Regions from separate parts of the Pseudomaricurvus sp. ABR4_320 genome, predicted to be linked through region 1. Evidence: predicted binding sites of a transcription regulator. Region 1 holds the regulator's gene; each other region holds the start of a gene.

Region 1 (6,092 bases):
GTTATGACCAGATACTGGCGGCTGACGACCTGCAATATGAGGGCGAGCCCTACAACTGGGTTACCATGCCGGATCAGTACACTTTGAGCGCTTATGAACGTCTGGCCAGAAAGCCGACCCATGAGGCTGGCAAAGACAATATGGCTGAGATTGCTCTTATCTCCAGCCATGCGCCCTGGACACCAGTGCCCACATTGATCGATTGGGACGATGTCGGCGATGGTAGAGTATTCAATCAACAGGCCGTGAGTGGTGAAACCCCGGCAGAGGTCTGGGCTGATAACGACAGTGTGCGCGAACATTATATCGATTCCATCGACTATTCGTTGCAAACGTTGGGTAGTTATATGGAGCGGTACGGAGAAGACGCGATCTTTATTATTCTTGGAGATCACCAGCCGGCGTATCTTGTGACCGGGCCTAATGCCTCTCGCTCAGTGCCAATACATATTGTCAGTCGTGATAAAGCTCTGATCGATCGTTTTCGCGGCGAGGGTTTTACCTCGGGTATGATACCCGCGTCCGAAGAGCCCGAACTCACCATGGATAGCATGCGTAATCGGCTAATCCGACTGTTCGGCAAGCCAGATTAGCGCATATGCCGGGTCGCGTTTTGTTCTTGCGGTCAGGCGTAGAAGTAGGTGGCGAGGCCCAAAAAGGACATAAAGCCAACGACATCAGTAACCGTCGTCAGCGCCACGCTCCCGGCGAGGGCAGGGTCGATATTCATCGCGCGCATGGTAATCGGCAGCATAGTGCCGGCGACGCCGGCCGTAATGAGGTTTATCACCATTGCGACGGCGATTATCAGAGAAATGGTGGGGTCTTGGAACCAGATTCCAGCGATGACCGCCATGGTTGCCGCCCAGAGAATGCCATTGAGCAGACCCACTCGAAATTCTCTAGAAAGCAGCCAGGAAACGTTGCTTTGGCCAATCTGTCCCAGCGCCATACCGCGAATAACCACCGTGAGTGTCTGACTGCCGGCGACGCCTCCCATGCTGGCAACAATCGGCATCAGTACGGCGAGAGCCACAACTTTGTCGATGGTTCCCTCAAACATACTGATGACGGAAGAGGCCAGCAGTGCTGTCAATAGATTGATACCCAACCACATGGCCCGGCGCGGTGCCGTGCGCATTACGTTGGCAAAGGTGTCTTCTTCCTCATCCAGACCGGCCATACTCATGAGTGAGTGTTCGCGCTGGTCGATAATAACGTCGACCACGTCGTCAATGGTAATACGGCCGACCACTTTGCCTTCACTATCCACGACCGGCGCTGAAATCCAGTTATGTTTTTCAAACAGGCTGGCAACAATGGTTTCCGACATGTCAGCAGGGATGGGCTCGACGTCCGTGATCATGATCTCCCGGACGGTGGTATTGGGCGAGGAGGTAAGCAGTCGTTTTAGGGGCAGCAGTCCGACGAACTCATCGCGGCTGTTCACCACAATCAGGTTGTCGGTGGAATCCGGTAGCTCGTCATGGCGTCGCAAATAACGGAGCACAACATCCAGGGTTAGGCGGGCACGCACGGTAATGGTGTCCGTATCCATGATACCGCCAGCGGTATCTTCATCGTAAACCAGGACCTGTTCGACACGGGCACGATCCTGAGCGCTCATCGCCGCCAGGACTTCTTGAGTTACTCGATCAGGTAATTGCTGCAGAATGTCGGCGAGGTCATCCGTAACCATGCCTTCGGTCAGTTCAACAACCGCATCTGTGTCCATCTGACTCAGAATTTGCGCCTGCACATCCTCAGACAATTCCTGCAGAACTTCCGCTTCCGCTTCTTTGTCGATTAATTCCCAGACAAGCTTTCTTGTCGGTGGCGGAGAAGAATCAATCAGATGGGCAATTTCTACCGGGCGCAGGCCGTTGAGCAGCCTCCTTACCTGGCCTTTGGTTCCGCTATCCAACGCCTCATTGATTTCAGTAAGGGTGCTGTGAGTAAGGTCGTGTCGCTCTTCGCTGGTTAATGCCATGCAATTGATTTCTGAAATTCAATGGGTGGGGGGATCGGCCTCTTGTGTTGACCGATGGTTTTGTCGCGGTTTCGTCAGGCGTGGTTAATGGGTATCTTACTCCTCTTCGTTGAAGCGATTATTAATCAGTTCGACGACGGCTGCCATGGCTTCTTCTTCGTCGTCGCCATCGACGAGGACCTCAATTTGCGTACCCTGATTGGCGGCAAGTAGCATGAGTGACATAACGCTTTTGGCATCGACAGATTTACCATTCAACCCGACTTTAATTTGGCTTGAAAATCGAGCGGCGCATTTTGAAAACAGGGCGGCGGCGCGGGCATGCAGGCCAAGCTTGTTGATGATCGTGACCGTTTTTTTCAGCATGAAGTCCTCGTCGTTTAGCGGTGGCCGCCTGTCTGAGCCCTCTCCAGTTCCCGGTGGCGGAATTGTGTGTTCGAATACGAATGGCGAAAATGGTTGTGCAGCTGTTCACATACGTATACGGAGCGGTGGTGGCCTCCTGTACAGCCGATAGCGACGGTAAAATAGCTGCGGTTGTCGGCGTCAAATGCAGGGAGCCAGCGGTCTAGGTAGTGGATGATATCATTAACCATTGCTGATACCTGCTCGCTCTTTCGCAGGAAATCGATGACAGGGGGCTGTTGGCCTGTAAAACCACGCAGTTCTGTGTGCCAGTAAGGGTTGGGTAGACAGCGAACGTCAAATACCAAGTCAACATCGACAGGAATGCCATTTTTGAATCCGAAGGAAACAAATTCCAATGCCATGCCTGGCGCATCATTCGCCACAATTCTCTGCTTGATTAGGTCGCGCAGTTGGTGAAGTGTTAATGCTGTGGTGTCCAGTGTGAGGTCTGCGCAATAGGCGATGGGTTCCAGAAAGTCCTTCTCTTTGGCGATCGCCTCGCGCAGATCTGTGGCTAAGTCACTGAGCGGATGACGGCGCCGTGTTTCGCTATACCGCTGAATTAGTTTTTCGTCACTGGCATCGAGAAATAAAACTTCGCACCTGAGTCCTGGAATCTTTGCCTGCGAAAATATTTCCGGGAACTTTTGTAAGTCTTGGAGGCTGTTGCGTGCGTCAATGCTAACAGCTAACTTTTGATTGTGTGGATGCCCCTGCAGTTGGCTGGCTAACGCGGGTAACAGGGACGCAGGCAGATTGTCGATGCAATTAAATCCTGCGTCTTCTAAAACGTGTAGTGCAGTACTCTTGCCGGAACCGGAACGCCCGCTAATCACCACCAGACGCATAGTTGCCTCCCGCTGCTGAAAGGATGTTCTTTTAGTTTACCTTGAAAACCCGGGCTCATCACGGCGCAATGGATAAGAATCTCACGGCGGTGTAATTTGTTTCAGGTTCAGATGCTCGCTTATGCGTAGACCTACGTGATCGCCTGGAAAATGGACTGATTTAATCCAGGCTGATAGCGGCTGAGTAGAGGGTTTCGCAATCGGGTGCGGCGCGCAGTGAGTTTAGATAACCATTGTCGTTCAGTCGCTCAACTAGGCTGGCAAGTGTTTGCAAGTGAGCATCGTGGGCCTCATCGGGTACCAGAAGAGCGAAAACCAGATCAACGGGTTTTTCGTCGATGGCATCAAAGTCGATACCTTTTTCCAGGTGCAGCAAGGCACCAACCGTATTGGAACAGGTTTTCACCCGACAGTGCGGGATGGCAATACCATTACCAATACCTGTAGACCCCAGCCTTTCGCGAGCTGTCATGCTGGTGAAAATGTCGTCAGCACTGAGATCGGGAAGATCTTCAGCGATAAGTTCCGACAGAATCTGCAGGGTGCGTTTTTTACTAAGAGACTCAACACCGCAGGCACAGCGGTGTTGAGTGAGAATGTTTTTAAGCTGCATATCTCAACGATGATGATTTTTCAGCTTCTCTTTATGCTTTAACAGTTGCCGATCCAGTTTGTCAGCCAGCATATCGATCGCCGCGTATAAGTCCTCTGATTCGCAATCGGCATAGAAGTCTTTTCCACTCACGTGGACAGACGCCTCTGCCTTCTGGCGTAGTTTATCAACAGACAGGATCACATTGGTACTGGTTATTCGATCATGATGACGTTCGAGTCGATCCAGCTTGTTGGTTACATAGTCTTTTATCGCTGGAGTAAGATCGATGTGATGTCCACTTATGTTGATTTGCATAGATTGCTCCTCTTTTGTGTGTAGACCAGCGCTGTTGGCTGGTGGAGAAGTCGGTTGGTGCTGGACTTCTCTGCATTCAGACCCAAAACAGGGTCTTGAAAATCGATGTTATAGGAGTCTTTTACGTTCATTTGATGGCGGAATGTTGAGAGATTCGCGATATTTGGCGATAGTGCGTCGGGCAACCTGAATACCCTGGTCCGCCAGTAGACTTGTAATTTTGCTGTCACTCAGTGGTTTTTGCGGATTTTCTGCAGCGATGAGTTTCTTGATAATGGCGCGAATAGCCGTTGAAGAGCACTCACCGCCGGATTCCGTACTGACGTGGCTGGAGAAGAAGTACTTGAGTTCGAAAATGCCCTGAGGGGTATGCATATATTTTTGCGTTGTCACCCTGGAAATTGTGGATTCGTGCATGCCGACAACTTCTGCGACATCGTGCAGTACCAGAGGTTTCATCGCTTCTGCCCCATGATCAAGAAACGCACGCTGTTTTTCGACAATACAGGTGGCTACTTTGAGTAGGGTTTCGTTACGACTCTGAAGACTTTTCAAAAACCAGCGGGCTTCCTGCAAATTGTCGCGTAAAAAATTATTGTCCGTGCTGCTGTCGGCGCGTTTCACCATGGCAGCGTAGGTGTCGTTAATTCTAATTTTAGGCGCAATTTCAGGATTAAGGTTAACCGTCCAGCGATCATTTTGTTTGGTGACGAAAACATCGGGTACGACATATTCGGTTTCACCGATGTTAATTTGATCTCCAGGCCTCGGGTTCAGGCTCTGGATCAGCAGGATTGCATCCCGCAATTGAAATTCTTTAAGTTTGGTCTTGCGCATCAACTGCTTGTAATCCCGGTTGCCCAGTAGCGCCAAATGTTCTTTTACGATGAGCTTAGCATCTTTGAGGGCGGGGCAGTCAGGCAGTTGATTGAGCTGTATCAACAGGCAGTCACTCAGGTCTTGGCCGGCAACGCCTGGGGGGTCGAATTGCTGAATTCGATGTAAAACGGCCACGACTTCGTCGAGTTCGAGCTCCTCCAGTTCAGATTCCAGCCCCTGGAAAATTTCATCGACTGTAATGCTGAGAATTCCGTTGTCTTGAACGGCGTCAATGATGGCCATGGCAATGATCTGATCTCGATCGGACATGGGGGTCAGATTCAGCTGCCAGTTCAAATGCTGTTGGAGACTTTCGTCTGTTCCGCGACGGGACTCAAAATCACTGTCTTCCTGCTCGGGAGAGGCGAGGCCGGTACCGGTAGGACCAGCTTGGTAGACATCGTCCCAGCTGGTGTCGACGGGCAGATCTTCAGGTATGGATTCGTTCCAGTCGCCTTCTGCGTTGGCGGTATCTGTCTCGTTTTCGTTGTAGTTGGTCGTCTCTTCAGCACTGGAAGCCTCAGAGTTTGAGGTTTCTGTCGAACTGTTTTTATCGTCGCCGTCTTTGCTGTTTTGCTCCTGTCCACCGCTGTCGACGTCTTCGTCGGATATTTCCAGCATCGGGTTGGAGTCGAGAGCTTCCTGGATTTCTGCCTGAAGATCGAGAGTGGATAGCTGCAACAACCGGATTGCCTGTTGCAGTTGAGGGGTCATGGTCAGCTGTTGACCAAGTTTAAGCTGTAACGATTGTTTCATATCTACGTCGATTACCGATACCGCCGCAGTGAGAGACCGCGATGCGGAATTTGAAATACCGTGTGGCCGCAAGAGAAAACCGGCTGAGCAACAAGCCGAGCGAGTTTCTGAGCTTTAAATCAAGAGTAACCGAGTTGAAACATTTTGACAAGCAAGAAATATGCCTGTTTTTTGGCGCTTGAAAATATTAATTTGGGGAGAAGTGTGGCGGGGTTTTCAGCTCTGGTTACTATAGTCTGAATTGATGACCGAGGTAAACTTCTTTAACAGTCTCATTGGCCAGAACGCTGGCAGAATCGCC
Region 2 (6,092 bases), on a different contig from region 1:
GACTTCTACAGCGGTAGTCGGCAAGTAACGCTTGACGTTTAGTGAAGGAAAAACGAACAGGGCTGAACAATCATCAGCCCTGCCGCTGGTCATTAAATATTGAGAATAGCCTGAGTCACCTGATCAGCGGTTTCAATCGTCTTCGCATTGGATTGATAATTACGCTGGGCAATGATTAGATTCACCAACTCTTCAGAAAGATCGACGTTGGATTCTTCCAAAGCACCCGATTGAATCGCACCAAAATCCCCGGTTTCCGGCAGCCAAACCAACGGATCACCCGACTGAAAGGTTTCAACCCAACCCGTTTCACCAACGGGCTGCAACCCCTGCTCGTTCGTAAATCCAGCCAAGGCAATCTGTCCCAGAGTCTGAGCTTGACCGTTGGTAAAACGAGCAAAAATAACGCCGCTGCTATCAATATTTAAACCGGTCAAGCGTCCTGAAGTATATCCATTTTGCTCGACATCATTCACCGAAAAGTCGCTGCCGAATTGCGTGGTTCCAGCAATATCGATGGTGAAATTTGACGAAGTTTCGGGCACTTCCAGCGGCAAAGAACCGGCAGTATCTGGCCCCAAGGCGCCGTTGTAATTGCCGGATTCATCGAGCGGCGTCCAGTTACTGATCAGGTAGGGACCTTCTGAATCTGTACTCAAGGTGCCGTCAGATAGAAACTTCAATTCGAATTGCGCCAGGCCGGGGGAGTTACTTCCCGCCGGAGGATTACCCACGTTTTCACCATCAATCAATACGTACATGGACCAGGTATTGCTGGTGCCGTTGATGTTGGTGGGATCAGTCCTTTCCTTGACAAAATACTGGGTCATGACATGGGATTGACCGAGACTGTCGTAGATGGTGACTGAAGTTGCGGAGTTGTAGGTTTCTGCGTTATTGGGATCAAAGGTATTACTGGAGTTGCCGGGTAACGCGCCCCAGATATTACCGGGGGTACCTGTGGTGTTCGCCTCAATGCTAATGCCGTCATCAACGGTAATATCCAATTCACCACCGACAGCCACCTGCAGGCCCGAATTCAGAGTTTGCACACCTGGGCTCGAGGCAGGTACAGACAGGTTTCCGCCAAAATCTGTCAGTGAGACATAATCCAGAGTTTCCGTTGCGCTTTGGTTTTGAATGACGATATCTTCACCATTCAACGCCGCAATATCGACGACGCCAGTACTGGAAATTTCGGCCGACAATCCAGGCACATTTGCTTCATTAATAGCATCGACAATCTGCTGTTCAATGCTGCCGGCACCACCGGCCGGATTTAATGTGAGGAAGGTGGTATCCCCGTCTTCATTGGAAGACTTCAACGCTAAAAACAGCTCGTCGTCATTAAACGCACCGATGTTTGAGAGACGCACATTAGTCCGCGCATCCGCGTTGATTCCAAGCAGCTGATTCTGACTTTCATCATTCAGGTAATCGGCGATTTGCAGCGCCGTGGCATTGGCGCCGGGCTCGGTCGTCAAATCGAGTGACTCAATACCTGTTGCGGTAATCACATTGAGCTGGCCGGGATTATAGCCATTGTCGGGCGCTTGGTAAGTGGAAGAGATACCGGAAGTAATTTCCGGTACCAGATTCGAAAAGGCATCGATGCCATTGCCCGACACATTGGTCAGGTTCACCGAAAAATTGGTGTCGTTCATCGCTTCCGTGCCGGTCAGAGAAATATCCAACTCGGTTCCGTTCGCAGACGCTTGCAATTGACTGTAAGGCGTCGTTAGACCACCAAAATACGTATTCAATGTGCTGACGAGTGTCGCCAGATCCGGAATATTGCCGTTGAGGGTTAAACCTGCGGGCGCCGTGGTACCGGGGATACTGAAACTCACCGTTACCTGATCAGCGCTAAAGTCGGTAGCCGACCCAAATTCGGATGTCACACTGGTTTGCGCAGCATCTGGCGTCGTTGGCGTTAGTACAGCTGTGCCGTTCGATGTTGCCACTAGTTCAACCGGTGCCAACGCCAGGGCATCAAGGTTTAATTGCGAATCAACATCTGTCGTCTGCTGAGGCGCCTGAATGCCCGTTTGCACACGCAAATCGGTGAGGACGCCGTTGACAATATTGCCCTCTTCATCAGCGGCAAAACCCTGCAATTTAAGATCGGAATTATTGACCAGATAACCTTGCTCATCCGTCGAAAACATTCCGGCTCTTGTATAGGAAGGATCGCCATTATCACTGAGCACAAAAAACCCGGTACCATTAATTGCAAGATCCAAAACGTTCTCGGTGAAAGCGATATTTCCCTGGGTAAACTGCTGAGAAATATCCGTTAAGGCCACACCGTTACCCGGAGCATCTGCGGCAGAGCCGACGATCGAACTTGCATAAAGGTCGCCAAATTCCGCTCGCGAACGCTTAAAACCGGTGGTGCTGGCGTTGGCAATGTTATTACCAGTAACCTGCAGATCACTGTCTGCCGCCCGTATACCGCTGAGACCAATATTGAATGACATGGCCGAATTCCTCTACTTCTCTGTCTGCTATCACTAAGCTGCGGTTTTAAACACAGCACCGCTATTGAATGGTTTGCACCTCTGACAGGGCTACCCTGCCAATACCTTCTAAATTCAATGAAGTTTCACTGCTGGTTGCCCCCAGTGTTACGCTGTTGACGTTGGCCCCCAACAGCGTTTCCAGCTGCTGAGATTCACCGTCAATTTGCGCTTCAGCGCTCACCGTATACATGCCTGAGGCAAGCGCTTCACCGCTGTTGTTGGTTCCATCCCAGGTAAACCCAACCTCGCCCTCAGCCTGAACGCCTAAATCCATATTCTTCACCACTTGCCCTGACGCATCGTAGATCGACACCGTCAGTGTGCTGGTCGCACTGGGCACCTCGATGACACCGGTAAATGGATCACCCTCCGTCATCCAGGAGCTGTCTGTGCGCACCTGAACCTGACGCCCAACCAGAGCCGTAGCCTCGAGCGCCAGATTCGACTGGTAACTGGAAACAAAGCCCTCCATGGTAGCGTTGAGGTTATCGATACCTTCCAGAGAGCTGAACTGTGCCAGCTGTGCAATAAACTCACCGTTGTCCTGCGGCTCAAGTGGATTCTGATTCTCCATCTGCGTCACAAGCAGCTGCAGAAACTCATCCTTGCCCAGCTCGTTACTGCCGGTAGTTTCAGCTTCTTCTGTTCTGGTGTACTGCTCCAGAACACTGGAGATTTCGTTACTGACAACGTCCATCGCCAATCACCTTTAACAATTTATTGACCGAGCGTCAGCGCTTTCTGCACCATCAGCTTTGCCGAGTTCATCACTTCCACGTTGGTTTGAAACGACCGGGAAGCAGAAATCATATTGGCCATTTCTTCCACTACATTAACATTGGGGTAATAGACGTAGCCTTCTTCATTGGCTTCCGGATGATAGGGCTCGTAGCGTGCTTGCAAGGGCGCATCACTCTCGACAATCCCCATCACACCTACGCCGGCTTGCGATTGTACGGCAACGTCTTTGGCATCAAGATTCATTGCGCCTTCATAAACAGCCTTAAATACCGGATGGCGAGCGCGATACACTTCATCTGTACTGGAACTGGCAGATTGTGCGTTGGCCATATTACTGGCGGTGGTATTCAAACGAACGCTCTGAGCGTTCATTCCTGATCCTGCGATATCAAATACATTGGCGAGTGGCATGATGCGTCTCCTTATTCGCCGCGCAACGCGGTATTCAGACCTTTAAACTTGCTGTTCAGAAAGGTGAAAGACGATTGGAAATCGAGGGTGTTTTCCATGAATTTGGCATGCTCAACATGCTCTTCCACGGTGTTGCCATCAATGCTGGGTTGGGTAGGCGTGCGATACAGCAGGCTGTCATCCATATCGGCTAAGCCCGCTTTCTCGATGTGCGCACCGTCAGTTGTGGCGAGTTTCATGCGTTGCGTCTCTTCTTCAGCGCGCTTTAACGCCGCCTGAAAATCGATATCTCGAGCCTTGTAATTCGGGGTATCCAAATTGGCAAGATTGTTCGCCAATACGGAAGAGCGCTGACTACGAAACTTTAAAGCGTCGTCGTGAATGCCCAGCGCTGAGTCAAAAGTGATTGCCATAATCGAATACCTGACGTGCAAATTCTTTGTCTTTCAGGCTTACAGCAATCCCTGTGCCACGCTTATATTTATTTTTATCCTAATGATTTTATTAGACTTTTTATTTCAGTCACGAACAGCAACGGCAAGAACGGGCAAGGCATTACCGCTTTGGCGGCAAACCCGTGTCGCTTAAAAAGATCTGGGGATAGGACGATACGCAATGCCGGGGTTGGCATTGACCATTTCAAAATGATCACTTAAACCGGAAACATTTTCCGAAGCACCAAGAAAGAGTAAGCCATCCGGGTAGAGCGCCTGATGAAACTTTTTGATAACACTGTTTTTGGTATCGGCATCGAAATAAATCAGCACATTGCGACAGAAGATCACGTGAAACCGCCCCATGCTGGCAAAAGAATCCAACAAGTTCAGTGAGCGAAAGTCGACCCGCGCGGCGATATTGGATTTGATGCGCCAATAGCGTTGCGGTTGTAGAACATCAAAATACGTGTCCAAATACCCGGCCGGCAATCCGCGCGCGACTGCGTTGTAGTCGTAAACCCCTTCTCTGGCCTCTGCCAACACCCGGGAGGAAATATCTGTCCCGACAATTCGAATATCCCGCGCACGACTGCCACCAAATTGTCGCGAGCATATATCGCTAAGCATGCTGATCGAATACGCCTCCTGTCCGGTTGAACAGGCAGCAGACCAAATACGAATGGGCTCCCGTGCTGGCGCTTTTAGCAATTCGGGAACATAGGTGCGCTGGAGATACTCAAAGGGGTAACCATCACGAAACCAGAAGGTTTCGTTGGTTGTCATCGCGTCGATGACTTCCCTCTTCAGCGACGCATTTTGTGGAAGCTCAATTTTTCGAACCAGAGCAGCAAGATCGGCGGTGCCGTGCTCCTGCATCAAACGCCGCAAACGAATGTCGACGAGGTATTGCTTGTTGAGCGCCAGAGAAATGCCACTGTTGCGATAGAGAAAATCCCTGAAACAATTAAAATCTCCCGCGTTCAAGCCAAACCTCTTAGCCTGTTTCGAGATACCTTGTTAGCCTTGTCCCTCATGGAAATAACCGCTCCTGTTGCTGCCATTAGCTGTCCGCCACTTCATCGGGGGGCAGTACATCTTCTCCAGTGATGTCTTTAATTCGGCTATTGACGCGCTGAGCGAGCTCATCGGGATTAAACTTAGCTAAGAAGTTATTAGCACCGACTTTACGCACCATCGCCTCATTAAAAACGCCGCTGAGGGACGTATGTAAAACAATATAGAGATCTTTCAGCGCAGGGTTATCTCGCACTTCCGATGTAAACGTATAGCCGTCCATTTCCGGCATTTCGATGTCAGAAATCACCATGATAAGTTCCTCCATGGGATTCTTACCATCTGCGACCATTTGCTCGAGAAAGGTCAACGCTTCGCGACCATCTTTTTTAAGCGTCGTTTTGATACCCATGGACTCCACAACCCGCTGCACCTGCTTGCGGGCAATGGTCGAATCGTCAGCAATGAGAATGTGACGCTCGATAACGCGCTCGGCGATGCCATCCTCAATAACGCCCGCACTCACCTCTTCCCGTGGCGGCGCGACCTCGGCAAGAATTTTTTCAACATCGATAATTTCCACGAGTCGACTTTCAACTTGCGTCACGGCAGTCAAATAGCTCTCTTTGCCCGATCCCTTTGGTGGTGGATGGATGTCACCCCAGTTCATGTTGACGATTCGCTCGACACCTCTAACAAGGAAGCCCTGAGTACAACGGTTGTATTCCGTAATGATGACAAAGCAATCCTGAATGTTTTCCAGCGGCGTATTGCCTGTCGCCTGACTCATATCAAGTATGGAAACCGTAGACCCTCGAATATGCGCAACACCTCGGACAACTGGATTGCGCTGGGGAATCTCGTTTAATGGAGGGCACTGCAGCACCTCTTTTACCTTAAAGACGTTGATGCCGTAGAGCTGATCACTGGCCAGACGGAACAGTAACAGCTCCAACCGGTTTTGACC
Region 3 (6,092 bases), on a different contig from region 1:
GATAATTCGAACGTCCACTTTTACCGCGGTATGGCCGCCTACGCGATAGAATTCACCATCGGCCAGTACTCGCAATAATCGCGTTTGTGTTTCCGCGGGCATGTCTCCGATTTCGTCGAGAAACAGGGTGCCGCCATTGGCTTGTTCAAAGCGCCCCTGGCGCTGCCCGCCAGCGCCGGTAAAAGCGCCTTTTTCGTGACCGAAGAGTTCTGATTCGATCAGGTCTCTTGGAATCGCGGCCATGTTCAATGCGATAAACGTATTGTTGCGGCGTGGGCTGTGGCGGTGTAAGGCTCTGGCGACCAGCTCTTTACCCGTTCCGGATTCGCCGTTTATCAATACCGTTATGTTGGATTGCGACAGGCGACCAATGGCGCGAAAGACTTCCTGCATGGCAGGGGCTTCACCAATGATTTCGGCGCCAACTTCGGGGACGGGAGGCTCGCTTTCGCGTTGCTCTTCATTGGCATGAGCGAGGCCGCGTTTGATAACGGCGACGGCTTCGTCGACATCAAAGGGTTTCGGAAGATATTCGAATGCGCCGCCTTGGTAGGCTGACACAGCACTGTCGAGATCCGAGTGGGCGGTCATGATAATGATCGGCAGTCCCGGCGCTTCTTCTGCGAAGATCTTCAGCAGTGCCAGGCCGTCAGTGCCCGGCATGCGCACGTCGGTAATGACGGCATTGGGGCGATCGTTTTTGAGTGCGCTTAGGGCTCTATCCCCGTTTTCGAAAGCGGTGCAGTTGATTCCCTCTTGTTGCAGGGCTCTTTCCAGTACCCAGCGAATAGAGCGATCGTCGTCAATAATCCATACGTTGTTAGGCGGCATTGCTTTGTTCCAAAGGCAAGAAGATAGAAAAAATGGTTTGGCCAGGGTGGCTTTCGCATTCGATCAGGCCGTGGTGTTGATTGATGATATTTTGAGAGATGGCGAGTCCTAGGCCAGTTCCCAGCGCGCGGCCGGATATCATCGGATAAAAAATATCGTTGAGAATATCTTCTGGAATGCCGGGGCCATTGTCTTCGACGTCGATGCGGCAAACCAGATGGTAGTAGTGATGGCTGATGGTCAGCTGACGCTTAATGCGTGTGCGCAAGGTTATGGTGTTCTGTTGGTTCAACCCGGATTCCAGCAGCGCTTGCATGGCATTTCGGGTGATGTTTAAAAGTGCCTGGACCATAAACTCACGATCGGCATCGACATCAGGAATACTGGGGTCGTAGTCCCGTTGAATGGAGATGTCGAGTCCGCATTCCGCGATCATCACTTTGGCTACATGCTCGACGATTTCATGCACATTAATGCGTTCAAATTGCGGCAACTGCCGCGGACCCAGCATGCGGTCGACCAAATTGCGCAGTCGGTCGGTTTCTTCAATGATGACTTGGGTGAACTCTTCCAGCGTTGGGTCTGGCAGTTCTCGAGCCAGCAGCTGGGCTGCGCCACGAATTCCGCCCAGCGGATTTTTGATTTCGTGAGCGAGGCTGCGAACCAGATTGCGTGTGGTTTCTTGAGAGGAGATCAGCGTTTCTTCGCGACTGATGCGCAAAATATGATCCAGAGGCAATATCTCTATGATCAACAGGTCGGCGTCGGGAAGCGGGGTTACGCTGTAGTCAACGGTAAACTTCTGGCCGTTGTGCAAATGCCAGTTGGCGCGTCTCTTTGTGAACTGCGAGTGATTCGCGGCCGCCTGCAGGATCACCTCTTCTGGTGTCCCGTCCTCACGATAGTGTTTGAGGAATGGCTTATCGATCGCCTGGGCGCCACTGATCGCCAACAACATCTCTGCGGCAGGGTTCAGATACTTGATCTGTAAGGCCCGGTCGATAACAACCAGAGAGATGTTTAAGTGATCAAATACGGATTTAAATTGATGTTCTATCACCATTAAGTCTCGGACGTTTTATCGACTTATTGAAATCTGGCTGCTAATTCAGCAAAAAGCGAACCAATAGGGCGCACTCGCCCTAATTCGGTGATTTCAGCGGTTTTTGGCATTTATAGTAGAAATCTGCCCGACTTTTACGCGCTAAAGTAGTGCGTGAGCGAAGGCTTGTCTATAGAAAGTCGGGAGCGGGGCGGGGTTTTACGCAAGCCTGTCAGTTGGCGATGCTGGCGCGTTGCACGAAAACCGTGACGGGTTTTGACTGGATAGCGACTTTACGATTGCTGTCGACCAATACCGCGCTGATGGTGTGTTCGCCGCGAACGAGGTTGCCGATTGCGACATCGGTTTCCTGGCTTGGGGGGCTGGCGGGTTTGCCATCCAGCAATACCTGAATGAGATAGCCATTGGGTAGTGGATCACTAAGGCCCACGGAAACCAGGAGATCTCTTTGTCCCGGCGGGACGGTTGCTCCGTCTCGGGGATCAACGATCTGAATTTGCAGGGATTCTTCTAGCGGTTGTTTCTGGCTGGGAGTTATTTTTGACTGGTTTTGTGGTGCGATCGCGGGCTGGGTGTTGAGCGGCTCCAGTTCAACGGGTTTCGAATCGTCGTTTTGGGGGCTGTCGCTGTAGGTAACACTGCCGTCTTTATTAACGGTTTTGTACACCTGAGCACTGGCAGCGCTGCAAAGGCTGACGGTGATCAGTGTGGCGAACAGTAAGCGAGTCATAGTCATATCTCTACTGTCTGGCTCTGATAAAGTCTCTTCGGGTGTCGTGCAGTATAGCTGTTTAACAATGGCCGATACTGCTTGGCGCATGTTTCAGGCTTACTATACCCGGTTGGTTTATTTATGAACACAGGAAGATTTTAGCGACAATAAAAAAGGCCCCAATGGGGCCTTTTCAGCGTGGCGGGTTGAGAAACCCGCTTTGCTTGAGCGACTTATACAGAGTAGTAGAGGTCGAATTCTACCGGATGAGTGGTGTGCTCAACGCGGTAAACATCTTCCATCTTCAGCTCGATGTAGGCATCGATCATGTCGTCAGTGAATACACCGCCGGCAGTCAGGAACTCGCGGTCTGCATCCAAAGAAGCCAGTGCTTCGCGGAGAGAGCCACAAACTTGTGGAATCTCAGCTGCTTCTTCAGGTGGCAGGTCGTAAAGATCTTTATCGGCAGGATCGCCAGGGTGAATCTTGTTCTTGACGCCGTCCAAGCCAGCCATCAGCAATGCTGCGAAGGCCAGGTATGGGTTGGCGATTGGGTCAGGGAAGCGCGCTTCTACACGTACTGCTTTCGGAGAAGAAACGAAAGGAATACGCAGTGACGCGGAACGGTTACGGGCAGAGTATGCCAGCATGACCGGTGCTTCAAAGCCTGGGATCAGACGCTTGTACGAGTTGGTGCCTGGGTTGGTGAACGCGTTCAGTGCTTTCGCGTGCTTGATGATACCGCCAATGTAGTAAAGGGCAGTTTCAGACAACCCAGCGTAGCCGTCACCAGCAAATTGGTTGACGCCATCTTTCCAGAAAGACTGGTGGCAGTGCATACCAGAACCGTTATCTCCAACCAGTGGCTTAGGCATGAAGGTCGCGGTTTTGCCGTAAGCGGCAGCAACGTTGTGAACGCAGTATTTCAGGATCTGAGTTTCGTCAGCCTTGGATACGAGCGTATTAAAAGAAACACCGATTTCACACTGGCCAGCGTTGGCAACTTCGTGGTGGTGTACTTCTACGTCCAGACCCATTTGCTCCATGGCGTTACACATGGCAGAACGGATGTCGTGCAGTGAGTCAACTGGAGGTACGGGGAAGTAGCCACCTTTGACGCGAGGGCGGTGACCCATGTTGCCATCGGCGATGTCCATGGCAGAAGCCCAGGCGGCTTCTTCAGAATTGATCTTGACGAAAGAGCCGCTCATGTCAGCGCCCCACTTGATGTCGTCAAAGATGAAGAATTCAGGTTCTGGACCAAAGAAGGCGGTGTCGCCGAGTCCGGTAGATTTCAGATATTCTTCCGCGCGCTTGGCAACGGAACGGGGGTCACGATCGTAGCCTTCCATGGTGGACGGCTCGATGATGTCACAACGCAAAATTACTGTCGGCTCATCGGTAAATGGGTCGAGAATTGCGGTGCTGTCGTCCGGCATGAGAATCATGTCGGATTCGTTGATTCCTTTCCACCCGGAGATTGAAGAACCGTCAAACATTTGCCCGTTTTCGAAGTATTCTTCGTCAACAGCTCTAGCGGGAATCGTGACGTGTTGTTCTTTACCTTTGGTATCGGTGAAGCGTAAATCAACCCAGCGGGCTTCGCTCTCTTTGATCAAACTCAGAGTTTTCTCTGACATGCGGGTGCCTCCAGATGGCCTAACTTAAGTCAAAGTAACGTTTTTTAGGATAATCTTCCCGTCTGCTGCATCGATTCGAGGCAGTTTCGGCGAAAAGTCCGTTCGCATTCTTCACTCTTTAACGAGACGACGCAAGTGTGTGTTCTACTCCTGTGCGAGATCAGTGCGTTTCTAAGAGTGGAAACATGACCGGCAAATAATATGCCATTGAAATTCTGCAACATAATTGCTCACTGTGGCGCGCGTATCGTTGCGAGGTCTCTATCAGTAGATAGGTGAAGGGCGCCAATGTGGTGCTGAAAATAAAATGTGCCCACTATTGGTGCGATCGGTGTGGTCGAAAGTTTTTGCGAATTTTCAGCCTATTCCTTCTATCGCGTATAATGGAGCTCAATTCGATCAATCAGTTCCGCTGCCATCATGCAATTTGTCGTAAAGTTATTTCCAGAAATTACCATCAAAAGTCCACCGGTCCGTAAGCGGTTTACCCGTCAGCTTCGTGAGAATTTAAAGACGTTAACCGCAGAGTTACCCTTCGACGTTCGGATTGTGCGCGAATGGGATCGCCTGGATATCTTTGCCGATCCTGAAACGCCAGAACAGGTCCAGCAATTGGAGGTGATTCTGGCGTCGACCCCGGGAATTGCCCATGTCGATGTGGTGGAGTCGTTTAGCTTTGCGACGCTTGATGATGTTGTCGAGCAGGTGGTTCCAATTTGGGCCAAACAGGTCGAGGGAAAGACGTTTTGTGTTCGGGTCAAGAGAACTGGGGAGCATGGGTTTTCTTCTATTGACGCGGAGCGGGTTCTTGGTTCACACCTGAATCGTGGTAGCAATGCTGCCGGTGTTAATTTGAAACAGCCGGATATCACTTTTCGGGTGGATATCAAAGATCAGCGAGCGTTTATTGTGGAGCGTCAGCTTGCTGGTTTGGGTGGTTTTCCAATGGGAACCCAAGAGCCGGTTTTGTCACTGATCTCCGGCGGCTTCGATTCTACCGTTGCCAGTTTCGATATGATTCGCCGAGGTGTTCGTACGCACTTTTGCTTCTTTCGGTTAGGGGGTGCGGCCCATGAGGTCGGCGTAAAAGAGGTGGCGTATTTTCTCTGGCAAAAATATGCACGCTCCCATAAGGCACTCTTTATCACCATCCCTTTTGAAGACGTTGTGACGGAAATTCTGGAGAAAGTGGATAACCGCTACATGGGTGTCATCCTCAAGAGAATGATGCTGCGTGCTGCGGCAGCGATGGCGGAAGAGCTCAATGTCCCTGCGCTGGTTACCGGGGAGGCCATCGCTCAGGTGTCCAGTCAAACGTTGACGAATCTGGCGATAATTGATCGCGTCACCGATCATCTGGTGTTGCGTCCTTTGGCGGCGCGTGGAAAGGGCGAGATTATTCAAAGTGTTCGGGCGATGGGGGCCGAGGAGTTGGTCGCATCGATTCCTGAGTATTGCGGTGTTATATCCCGTAAGCCGACAACGCGGGCCAAGGCGTATCGTGTGGAGGGCGAAGAAGCCCGATTTGATTTCTCTATTTTAGATGCTGCGATTCAGGGGCGGGAATTCAACAGTATTGAGAATTTGCGCCCCTCGCCCGAGCTGGCAGAAAGCGTGAGTGTGTCGCCAGTTATTGCACCTGGTCAGGTGGTTATCGATGTGCGGCATCCAACTGAAACCGAGTTGCGACCGCTGGGGGATGTTGGCGCTGAAATTATCATGATTCCTTTCTACCAGCTGCCAACGAAATTTTCCGGGCTGGATGCGAACACTCACTATCTGCTCTATTGCGATAAAGGGGTGCTCAGCCAGTTGCAGGCTGCAAATCTCTGGGATGCGGGGCATC

Evidence for each region. Region 1 encodes sigma-54, which starts transcription at its own class of promoters, with help from an activator protein. Its sites were predicted from a motif close to TGGCACANNNNTTGCNNT; they were not measured.
Region 2: flgB (flagellar basal body rod protein FlgB) is a predicted target of sigma-54. The motif match lies at 4,129-4,146, and genes of this name have one in related genera.
Region 3: glnL (nitrogen regulation protein NR(II)) is a predicted target of sigma-54. The motif match lies at 1,940-1,957, and genes of this name have one in related genera.

What each region holds. Positions count from the first base shown of each region.
Region 1 covers NZ_JBSWVF010000019.1:64,788-70,879, reverse strand. The annotation lists gene ACXAFR_RS23760 (alkaline phosphatase family protein) at 1-593, shown strand, start outside; gene mgtE (magnesium transporter) at 626-1,990, opposite strand; gene ACXAFR_RS23750 (HPr family phosphocarrier protein) at 2,087-2,356, opposite strand; gene rapZ (RNase adapter RapZ) at 2,371-3,246, opposite strand; gene ACXAFR_RS23740 (PTS sugar transporter subunit IIA) at 3,407-3,859, opposite strand; gene hpf (ribosome hibernation-promoting factor, HPF/YfiA family) at 3,863-4,156, opposite strand; gene ACXAFR_RS23730 (RNA polymerase factor sigma-54) at 4,265-5,791, opposite strand; gene lptB (LPS export ABC transporter ATP-binding protein) at 6,021-6,092, opposite strand, start outside.
Region 2 covers NZ_JBSWVF010000004.1:158,374-164,465, reverse strand. The annotation lists gene ACXAFR_RS09780 (flagellar hook-basal body complex protein) at 93-2,480, opposite strand; gene ACXAFR_RS09775 (flagellar hook assembly protein FlgD) at 2,542-3,219, opposite strand; gene flgC (flagellar basal body rod protein FlgC) at 3,240-3,674, opposite strand; gene flgB (flagellar basal body rod protein FlgB) at 3,686-4,087, opposite strand; gene ACXAFR_RS09760 (CheR family methyltransferase) at 4,259-5,095, opposite strand; gene ACXAFR_RS09755 (chemotaxis protein CheV) at 5,172-6,092, opposite strand, start outside.
Region 3 covers NZ_JBSWVF010000010.1:2,248-8,339, forward strand. The annotation lists gene glnG (nitrogen regulation protein NR(I)) at 1-831, opposite strand, end outside; gene glnL (nitrogen regulation protein NR(II)) at 821-1,894, opposite strand; gene ACXAFR_RS18575 (DUF4124 domain-containing protein) at 2,106-2,624, opposite strand; gene glnA (glutamate--ammonia ligase) at 2,840-4,246, opposite strand; gene thiI (tRNA uracil 4-sulfurtransferase ThiI) at 4,667-6,092, shown strand, end outside.